DNA from 2 places in the Clostridium felsineum DSM 794 genome. Region 1 is predicted to be linked to the other one. Evidence: riboswitches for the same ligand, from Rfam matches in the RefSeq annotation. Region 1 holds a riboswitch; the other holds the start of a gene.
What was found. A riboswitch is a leader RNA that binds a small molecule or an ion and turns the genes downstream of it on or off. The one in region 1 is predicted to bind FMN.

Region 1 (5,088 bases):
CCATATTTCGTAGGAAGCTTTGCCTCTGCCTCTCTTTTTATAAGCACTTCATTTTTTTTTCTATACTCAATTAACTTTTCAATAGTTATTATTTTTATATTATTCTTCTTTGAAAACTCCATAAGCTGTGGTAATCTTGCCATAGTACCATCTTCATTCATAATTTCACAGCACACACCAACCGGAGGATTAAAGCCTGCAAGTTTAACCAAATCAACTGTTGCTTCTGTATGCCCATTTCTGTCTAAAACACCATTCTTTTTAGCTCTTAAAGGAAAAGTATGTCCTGGCTTTACAAAGTCCTCCTCTGTAGATTTCTTTTCTGCTAGCTTTCTTATTGTTTCTGCTCTTTCATAAGCTGAAATTCCTGTTCTAGTACTTGCTGCATCTACTGACACTCCAAAATCTGTACCAAAGTACTCTGTATTTTTATCTACCATAGTATTTATATTAAGCCTCTCCATACTTTCTGAGTCCATCGGTGTACAAATTAGTCCTCTTGCATATTTAGCCATATAATTTATTGTTTCTCCTGTTATATTGGCACCAGCTGCAACCAAATCTCCTTCATTTTCTCTATCCTCATCATCTACAACTATTACCATTTTCCCTTGCTTTATATCTAGAATAGCCTCTTCTATACTACTAAATTTAAAACTCATAATATCACTCCTAATAAAATCCATTTTCTTTTAAAAATTCTTTTGTCATACAATTATTTGTAGAAATATTTTTTATATTTATAATATTTCGAATATACTTTCCAACAATATCACACTCAATATTTACCTTATCCCCTATACTTTTTTCAGTTAATATTGTCTTCTCCTGAGTATGTGGAATAAGATAAAATTTAAAATATTTTTCTGTGACTTCTCCTAAGGTTAGACTAACTCCGTCTATAGCTACTGATCCTTTATATATAAGCTCGCTTAAGATTTCTTTGTCTGCTTTTATTTTGTACTCAATGGCTATTTCATCTTTTTTTATATTATCTATAATACCTATACCATCCACATGCCCTGTTACTATATGACCACCAAATCTATCTCCTAATGCTAATGCTCTCTCGAGATTAACCTTGCCTCCAACTGCTAAATCTTTTAAATTAGTCACCTTATACGTTTCTTTCATAACATCAAATTCTGCCCTAGTACAATCTGTAATTGTAAGACATACTCCATTTACTGCTATGCTGTCACCAATTTTAACCTCTTCCATTATGTTTGATGCCTTTATAGCAAAACGTATTGAATTCCCATATTTTTTTATACTTTTTATTTCTCCTACTTCTTCTACAAGACCAGTAAACAAGCTGCATCACCTCCTATTCACATATCCAGTTATTAAAATGTCTTGTCCTATCTTTTCTGAATGAAAATCAAATATCTTTATAGCATCAACCAAATGATCAATTCCATCTCCACCAACTGTTCCCTTGCTTTTTTCCCCTCCTACAATTATTGGAGCAACAAAATAATTTACTTTATCTACAATTCTTTCCTTTAAACAAGAAAAATTCAATTTACTGCCACCCTCAAGTAAAATACTATCCACTCCCATGTCACCTAACTCATTCATTAAATAAGTTAAATCTACACGCCCATTTTTATCAGGAGTTTTTATAATTGTAACCCCCATATCTTTAAATTTAGATACCTTATCATCCTCTGCTAGTTCGGTAGTTGCAAGGATAATCTTTCTTTCAGAGAGTGTACCAAAAATTTTAAGCTTAAATGGTACTCTAAGCTTAGAATCAACGATTATCGCTGTAGGACTCCTTAATTTTTTATTATCAACTCTTGTTGTAAGAAGTGGATTATCTAAAATAGCTGTATCTACTCCAACCATTATCCCCATATACTTACTTCTCAAATAATGCACATATCTCCTTGAAGCTTCTCCACTTATCCACCTGTTTTCTCCCGACACTGTGCATATTTTACCATCCAACGTGCAAGCTGTCTTCATAACTACAAATGGTTTCTTAGTCTTTATATACTTTATAAAAACTTCATTTAGCTTCTCAGCTTCTTCTTTCATAATTCCAGTAACAACATCTATGCCATTATCCCTTAATATTTTTATACCTCTTGAACTAACTAAAGGATTAGGATCTTCCATTGCTATTATAACTTTTTTTATACCTGCTTTGACAACTGCAAGCGCACAAGGTGGCGTTTTTCCGTAATGAGAGCAGGGTTCTAAAGTAACATACAGTTCAGCACCCTTAGCTTCGTCTCCTGCCATTTTTAAAGCATTTACTTCAGCATGATTTCCACCAAACTTCTCATGGTACCCTTCTCCAATTATTTTATTGTCCTTAACTATAACTGCCCCAACCATAGGATTAGGATTTACATATCCACTACCTTTTTTTGCAATATCTAAAGCTCTTTTCATAAAAGCTTCATTCAATTTAAACATCTCCCTTATTTAATAGGATTTGCCGGCAAACAAAAAAATCCCTAAAGAAAGATAATTCTCCAGGGATTTACATCCAAAATCTGCGTACTTAAAATACGCTTCCTTCTTTCATCCAGACTTTAACTGTCGGCTTCGGAATTTAACCGAATCTGCCAAATGGCTCGCGGGCTTTACCGCCGATTGGGAATTTCACCCATCCCTGAAGGATGTTCCTTATTTAATTTTCTTTAGTATACTACTTACAAATTTTTATGTCAATACCCTACAAATATGCTATAATTCATAGAAAGAGGTATATATAATCTCTTTTACACTTAAATTCAACTATAATATATCCTAATTCTAGGAGGCAAATTCATGAATAATACAGAAAATTTTCTAGATATAAATAAAATAAATTCAAGCCTTACAACAAAATATATTGGAAGAAACATACTACTTTTAGATACTGTAGATTCAACTAATTTAGAGGCAAAACGAATTATAAAAAACTCTGACTATAATGGAACTCTTGTAATTGCAGAAGAGCAAACTTTTGGGAAATGCAGATTTTCTGATAGAGTATGGAATTCACCAAAATATAAGGGGTTATGGATGTCTCTTATATTAAAACCAACTATAGAAAAAAAGTTATTTCCTTTGATAACACAATTAGCTGCAGCTTCTATAACATATTCTTTTAACAAAAATAATATAAATAGCCTTATTAAATGGCCAAATGACATACTTTTAAATGGTAAAAAACTCATTGGAATATTAGCTGAATTATCAGAAGACCTGTATAATGAACCAAACATAATTTTAGGCATTGGAATAAACATAAATCAAGCTCCTGAAGATTTTTCACCTGAAATAACAAAAAAGGCAACTTCCTTAAAAATAGAATTAAATAAAGAACTTTCTCGCGAAGCTATTCTTTCAAGTATTTTAAATGACTTTGAAACTATGTATAATAATTTTTTAAATACACAAAATCCTGATGCTTTTCTTAGCATATGTAAAAAAAATTCAGCTCTTATAGGAAGGGAAATTGCCGTTACCAAAAAAGATTCTACACAATCAGCTAAGGTAATTGATATAAGTAATGCTGGAGAATTAGTTGTAGCCTTCAAAGATGGGAGTTATGAAAATTTAATTTCGGGCGAAGTAACTCTCAACAAGTTTTACTAGTTTCTAAATAAACTATTGAGTGAAAATATTTTTAACTTGACTTAATTCAATGTTTTCACTTAATAATTTAATTGCCTTTATTCTTGATTCATCATATTTTTTAAATGTATCTAAAGCTCTTTCTTTATTTTTATAAACCTTCCAATATCCACAATATAAACAGTTTTCACCATTACATTTTATAAATCCCTCAACATCTTCAACTGGAATACCTAAAAATATCCCCAGTTCATGTGGACAAAGAGTCTGTTTATATCTTTCTTTTAAAAACTCAAGAATTTCATCTAAATTCATTTTGTAATTATAACCAAATCTAGTTAAAAACTTCATGTTTGTTTTATGATAAAGAGTTTTATTCAATAACTCTTTATCATAAAACAAAAGTATTAAAGAATCTTTTTCCCTTTTAATTTCAAAGGTATCTAAATCTATATATTTTAAATATTCTTCCCCATAAGCTTTCCATAAATCATACATCCCTTTATACTCATTAGATATAGTAATTATAGAAGATGGTTTTTGCTTAAACATAACTGGTGCTATAGAATATGTTATCAAATTCACCATATACTTTTTTCCTGTAACTCCTTTAATAAAATCTATAAAGCTATATGAAAGTTCTACCATCTTTCTACTCCTCACTTAATTTTCTAAAAGTTTTTTTCCAAATTCTATGCACTGATCTTTTGACTCTCCTTCAGGTGCATCTTGAATTATTAATCCATCATTTAATACTTTAGCGCCATATCCCTCCATACGCTCTACCCAATCTCGCATAAACTTTCCATCTCCCCAACCGTATGAACCAAATAACGCTACTTTCTTTCCTTTTATCTCTTCAGAAATAGACTCTATAAACGGATCCATTTCTGCTTCTTCTATTACTTCATCTCCCATTGCAGGTGAGCCAAGCACAACTATATCTGAAGCTTTAACCTTATCTATACTTGCATCACTTACAGAAAGTAACTCTACCTCTCCTCCTGCTGATTTAATACCGTCTGATATTAATTGGGCCATAATTTCAGTATTCCCAGTTCCAGACCAAAAAATTATATTTACATTTAACATTTTTATTCCTCCTATACAAATGATATTGATTTTCAATCTCATTTGTATCTTATACCAATTTTCCTCTTTTGTCAATACGTATTTCTTTGCAACTACAAAACACCCTTATGATTGGGCATACGGCTAATCATAAGGGTGTTCATCTATATTTATATTTTTACTTTTGCATAACATTTAAGGAAACATTTATTTCAAAAGGCATATCATCTATATACATCTCAATGCATATAACTTTATTATAATTTGCACTAGCAGTAAACTCTCCGTACATTAAAGCTGGAGTTGATATATCTATATTTAACCCCTCTTCTGCGAAATTTGTAGCTGCATTGGCTGTTAACATGTTGGTAAGTTCTGAAACCGCACTTTGAGAAATTTCATCTAGTTCAGTAACAGGCATTCCCATCATCATTGTAGACG
Region 2 (5,088 bases), 2.0 Mb from region 1:
AATTTATGATGAAAATGTACCTGCTTTTAAGCAGCATAAGGGAATAATAAACTTAATGGAATCAAATCCTTTATTTGACAAGGATGTTTCAAAAGCCTTTTTCTCTGTTGCCCAAAAAGAAATATTTTGGTTTGATATGGAAAACATATCCTTTCTTGATTCCATACTAGATACCATATCACCTAATATAACGGATAAATTAGATTTACAACAATTTGAAAGCTTCGCTGTAATGATATCTGATGTAATTGATAGTAAGAGTAGCTTTACTGCTAGACACTCAAGGAGTATATCTAATCTTGCTTTTAGGGTTTCAAAATATCTTAGATATTCAGATGAAAAGTGTCTTAAAATGAAAATCGCAGGACTTCTTCATGACATAGGAAAACTGGCTATCCCTACAACTATTTTAGATAAAAATGGTTCTCTTACAGATGACGAGTTTTCAATTATAAAATCTCATGTATACTATACAAAAATAATTTTAGATAGTATTGACAATATAAATGATATTAGCGAATGGGCTTCTTCTCATCACGAAAAATTAGATGGAACTGGTTACCCAAGACATCTATCCGCTAATGAATTGCCAGAAGAATCTAGAATAATGGGAGTATGCGATATATATCAAGCTTTAACTGAGGATAGACCTTACAGAAAAGGTATGAGTCATGATAAAGCTTTTAAAATACTAAACGATATGGCAGAACATGGTTCTATATGTAAAAAGGCTGTAGCACAATTAGCTGGTGCTTTAAAAGCAAATTAATAGGTAATAATATATAACATAGGGCTTTAATTTAAGCCCTATGTCTTTTATTTTTTGTATATTTGATATAAACTTAATAGGTATGAAATTCACAAAACGAGGTGATTTTATGGAATTTATTGTGGATAGTGTTGATAAAACCTTTAGTATTGGTGAACAATTAGGTGCTTTAGCTATGCCAGGAGATATAATTTGTTTAAATGGAGATTTAGGTTCTGGTAAAACCCATTTTACAAAGGGTATTGCGAAAGGACTTAATATTGAAGAATACATAACAAGTCCAACTTTCAACATAGTAAATGAATATACAGGGAGACTTAAGTTATATCATTTTGATGTTTATAGAGTAAATGATCCTGATGAAATTTACGCCATAGGCTTTGATGAATATATCTTTAGTGATGCTGTAAGTGTTATAGAGTGGTCAGACTACATCAGGAGTATAATCCCACCTGAGCATATTGAAGTTACAATAAACAAACTTCTAAACCAAGGTGAAAATTACAGAAAAATAACAATTACGTTTACTGACAAAAGATATGATTATGTAAAGGAGATTAAGATATGAAACTTTTAGCTATTGATTCTGCTACACAGGCGGCTACTTGTACTGTAATGGATGACGATAAACTTCTAGGAGAAATTACATTCAACTATAAAAAGCAACATTCAGTAATACTTATGACTATGATTGATAATATGTTAAATACAGTTAATCTAAAAGTTGAAGATTTAGATGGTTTTGTTGTTTCAAAGGGCCCTGGTTCCTTTACTGGACTTAGAATTGGAATGTCAATTATTAAAGGCTTAAGTGAAGGTTCAAAAAAACCGTTTGTAAGTGTATCTTCTCTTGATGCCTTGGCTCACAATATGGCATACTCTTCTGGAATAATATGTCCAGTGTTAGATGCACTTAGAGATAATGTTTATACTGCATTATATACCTTTGAGAATGACACACTAAAAAGACTTACAGATTATGATGCTATGCATATTACAGAACTTCTTGAGCTACTAAAAACTTATAATTCAAAGGTTACGTTCATAGGTGATGCAACTTTTAAATTTAAAGATTTTTTTCAGGAAAACCTTGAAGATGCGCACTTCGCTCCTGCACATCTTAATTTAGTAAGGTCCTCAAGCTTATGTGACATAGGTATGAAGCTATTAAAATCGGGTGTTGAAGACGATTTAATAACCTCTAAACCTATATATATAAGAAAATCTCAAGCCGAGAGAGAATACGAAAAAAGGACAGGTATGAGTATAGATGAGTAATCTAACAGTGCATCCCTTAAAAAAAGAAGATATAGATTCTATAATTGCTATTGAAAATTTGTGCTTTCCCACACCTTGGACAAAAGAATCTATGGAGGGTGAACTAAATAACAAATTTGCTAAATATTTAGTGATAAAAAAAGATAATGTTGTAATTGGCTATGGGGGGTTGTGGCTCATAATTGATGAAGGACATATAACTAATATAGCAGTTCATCCTGAATTTAGAGGGATAGGTATTGGAAACTTAATTGTTAAAGAACTTATAAAGCTATGCTCCATTAGAAATATAAACTCTATGACTTTAGAAGTCAGAGTATCAAATATAGTAGCTCAAAATCTATATAAAAAATTCGGATTTAAAGAAGAGGGCATAAGGAAAAAATATTACAGCGACAATAATGAAGATGCTCTTATAATGTGGAGAAATGAAAAATAGCAGGTTAATCCTGCTATTTTAACATAGTTTCTACTTTTTTATTACTTAGCTCTTCAGTTTCTCTATGAAGTATTGGTGAAACTCTTTTATACATTACCATAGTTAATGCCGAAATGATAACACCTTTGAGTAAGTTAAAAGGTAGTATAGAATACACTACAAAACTATTCAAATCATTTATTGATGAATTTATAGCATGACCTGTTTTAACAATTTCTTTTATAGGAAAATGAAGTAATGTTTCGTACAATGGTAAGAATATAAAGTAGTTTAATACACTTGCAACCACAGACATTACAATAACTCCTGTACTAAGTGATATAACAGCATTTGTTTTTGTCTTTTTATGCTTGTACATAGCTCCTGAAACTAAAACTAACATGCTACCAACTATAAAGTTTGCCAATTCTCCTGTACCTGCTGTTTGAGTTCTTAAAAGATGAAGAACATTTTTTATAAGTTCTATTATTATTCCTGCTATAGGTCCCATTGCAAAGGCTCCTAAAAGTGCTGGCAAGTCACTTATATCTATTTGTAAGAAAGCAGGGAAAATTGGAATAGGAAATTCAATAAACATAAGTATAAAGCCAATTACTGATAAAAGTGAAATTTTGATTAAAGTACTAAGTTTTGAATTCTTCAAGTTAACTCCTCCTAAAACCTTCAAGACATTAAAAAAGCCCCGACTAAAAGCCAGGGCATACATACCAAATTTAATGCACTCTTCTTTCATCCAGACTTTACTGTCGGCTCTGGAATTTAACCAGATCATACCTAAAAAGGCTCGCGGGCTATACCGCCGGTAGGGAATCTCACCCTGCCCTGAAGATTATTTTATATTTTTTATATATTATATATCATTATTAGAATAAATTCAATATGTTTTTAATTTAAAACTACTTTTTCATAGTTAGGGATATCCTATTTCTTTTTTCATCAACTTCTAAAATTCTAACCTCTACTACATCTCCTACTTTTACTACATCAAGAGGATGTTTTACAAAGCTGTCTGAAAGTTGACTTATATGAACAAGTCCATCCTGATGAACCCCAATATCTACAAAAGCTCCAAAATCAGCAACATTTCTTACTGTTCCCATAAGCACCATACCTGGTTTAAGTTGTTTTATGTCCATAATTCCTGTTTTTAATATAGGCTTTGGCATTTCTTCTCTAGGGTCTCTTCCTGGTTTTTTTATTGAACTTATTATATCTGTAAGTGTTGGAACTCCTATATCAAGACTATCAGCTAATTTTTCTATGCCAAAGAATTTTACCTTGCTATCAATATCTTTTAAGTTTCCCTTTGCTATATCTTCTGCTTTATAACCTAGTTTACCTAAAAACTCCTCCGCTTTTTTATAGGATTCAGGGTGAACAGAAGTGTTATCTAGCACATTATCTCCATCCATTATTCTTAAAAATCCTGCACATTGCTCGAAAGCTTTTGGTCCTAGTCTTTTCACCTTTAAAAGCTCTTTTCTGTTACTAAACGCTCCATTCTCTTCTCTATATTCGACTATATTCTTGGCGATATTAGCATTTATACCTGATACATAAGAGAGTAGCGATGGAGTTGCTATATTAAGATCTACTCCTACGTTATTAACACAATCCTCAACTATTCCTTTTAAGGATTCATCCATTTTTTTAGGTGCTACATCGTGCTGATATTGGCCAACACCTATTGATTTAGGATCAATCTTTACAAGCTCACTTAATGGGTCTTGAAGTCTTCTTCCTATAGAAATAGCTCCTCTTAAAGAAACATTTATATCTGGATATTCTTTTGCCGCAAGCTCTGATGCTGAATAAACTGATGCTCCAGCTTCTGAAACTATTACGTAATAAACATCCATTCCTTTTTCCTGCTTTACTTCCTTTAAAAGTCTTGTAACTACTTCCTCAGATTCCCTACTAGCAGTTCCGTTACCTAAAGATACTACCCCTACATTGTATTTATATATAAGCTCTTTTAAAGTCTTTATAGAACCTTCTACATCATTTTGTGGTGCTGTAGCGTAAACCGTAGCTGTATCTAAAAGCTTTCCTGTTTCATCTAAAACTGCAATTTTACAGCCTGTTCTGAAACCAGGATCATATCCAAGAACAGCATTTCCCTTAATTGGTGGCTGCATTAAAAGAGCTTTTAAATTAGCCTTAAATATTTCAATAGCTGAATTCTCTCCTTTTTCAGTAAGCTCAGCTCTTATTTCTCTCTCTATAGATGGATATATTAATCTCTTAAGTGAATCCTTAATACTCTCTTCTATGTACTTATCAGTTACATTATTTCCTGTCAAACAATTTAAAACAAGGTAATTTATTATTTTCTCATCATCTGTTGTTATTTTTACTGATAGAATTTTTTCTTTTTCTCCTCTGTTTATTGCAAGAACTCTATGTGGTGGAATTTTACTTACAGCTTCCTTGAAATCATAGTACATTTCATACGGTGTTGGTTCACTGCTGCTTCCTTGAGTTTCTAAAATACCACTCTTGTAAGTGTACTTTCTTATCCATTTTCTAAATTCAGCATTATCTGATATAACTTCACTTATTATATCCTCAGCACCGTTAAGTGCATCTTGCATAGAATTCA

Region 2: it holds a riboswitch for FMN, as region 1 does, so the genes downstream of both, CLFE_RS05385 (ECF transporter S component) here and ribD (bifunctional diaminohydroxyphosphoribosylaminopyrimidine deaminase/5-amino-6-(5-phosphoribosylamino)uracil reductase RibD) in region 1, are expected to answer to the same signal.

Annotation. Positions count from the first base shown of each region.
Region 1 is NZ_CP096980.1:4,038,417-4,043,504, forward strand. It holds gene CLFE_RS18820 (bifunctional 3,4-dihydroxy-2-butanone-4-phosphate synthase/GTP cyclohydrolase II) at 1-662, opposite strand, end outside; gene CLFE_RS18825 (riboflavin synthase) at 673-1,314, opposite strand; gene ribD (bifunctional diaminohydroxyphosphoribosylaminopyrimidine deaminase/5-amino-6-(5-phosphoribosylamino)uracil reductase RibD) at 1,321-2,427, opposite strand; FMN riboswitch at 2,524-2,638, opposite strand; gene CLFE_RS18835 (biotin--[acetyl-CoA-carboxylase] ligase) at 2,785-3,597, shown strand; gene CLFE_RS18840 (DUF3793 family protein) at 3,610-4,224, opposite strand; gene CLFE_RS18845 (flavodoxin) at 4,240-4,668, opposite strand; gene CLFE_RS18850 (chemotaxis protein CheX) at 4,826-5,088, opposite strand, start outside.
Region 2 is NZ_CP096980.1:1,114,186-1,119,273, reverse strand. It holds gene CLFE_RS05405 (HD-GYP domain-containing protein) at 1-769, shown strand, start outside; gene tsaE (tRNA (adenosine(37)-N6)-threonylcarbamoyltransferase complex ATPase subunit type 1 TsaE) at 879-1,337, shown strand; gene tsaB (tRNA (adenosine(37)-N6)-threonylcarbamoyltransferase complex dimerization subunit type 1 TsaB) at 1,334-2,047, shown strand; gene rimI (ribosomal protein S18-alanine N-acetyltransferase) at 2,040-2,486, shown strand; gene CLFE_RS05385 (ECF transporter S component) at 2,500-3,129, opposite strand; FMN riboswitch at 3,204-3,320, opposite strand; gene CLFE_RS05380 (Tex family protein) at 3,383-5,088, opposite strand, start outside.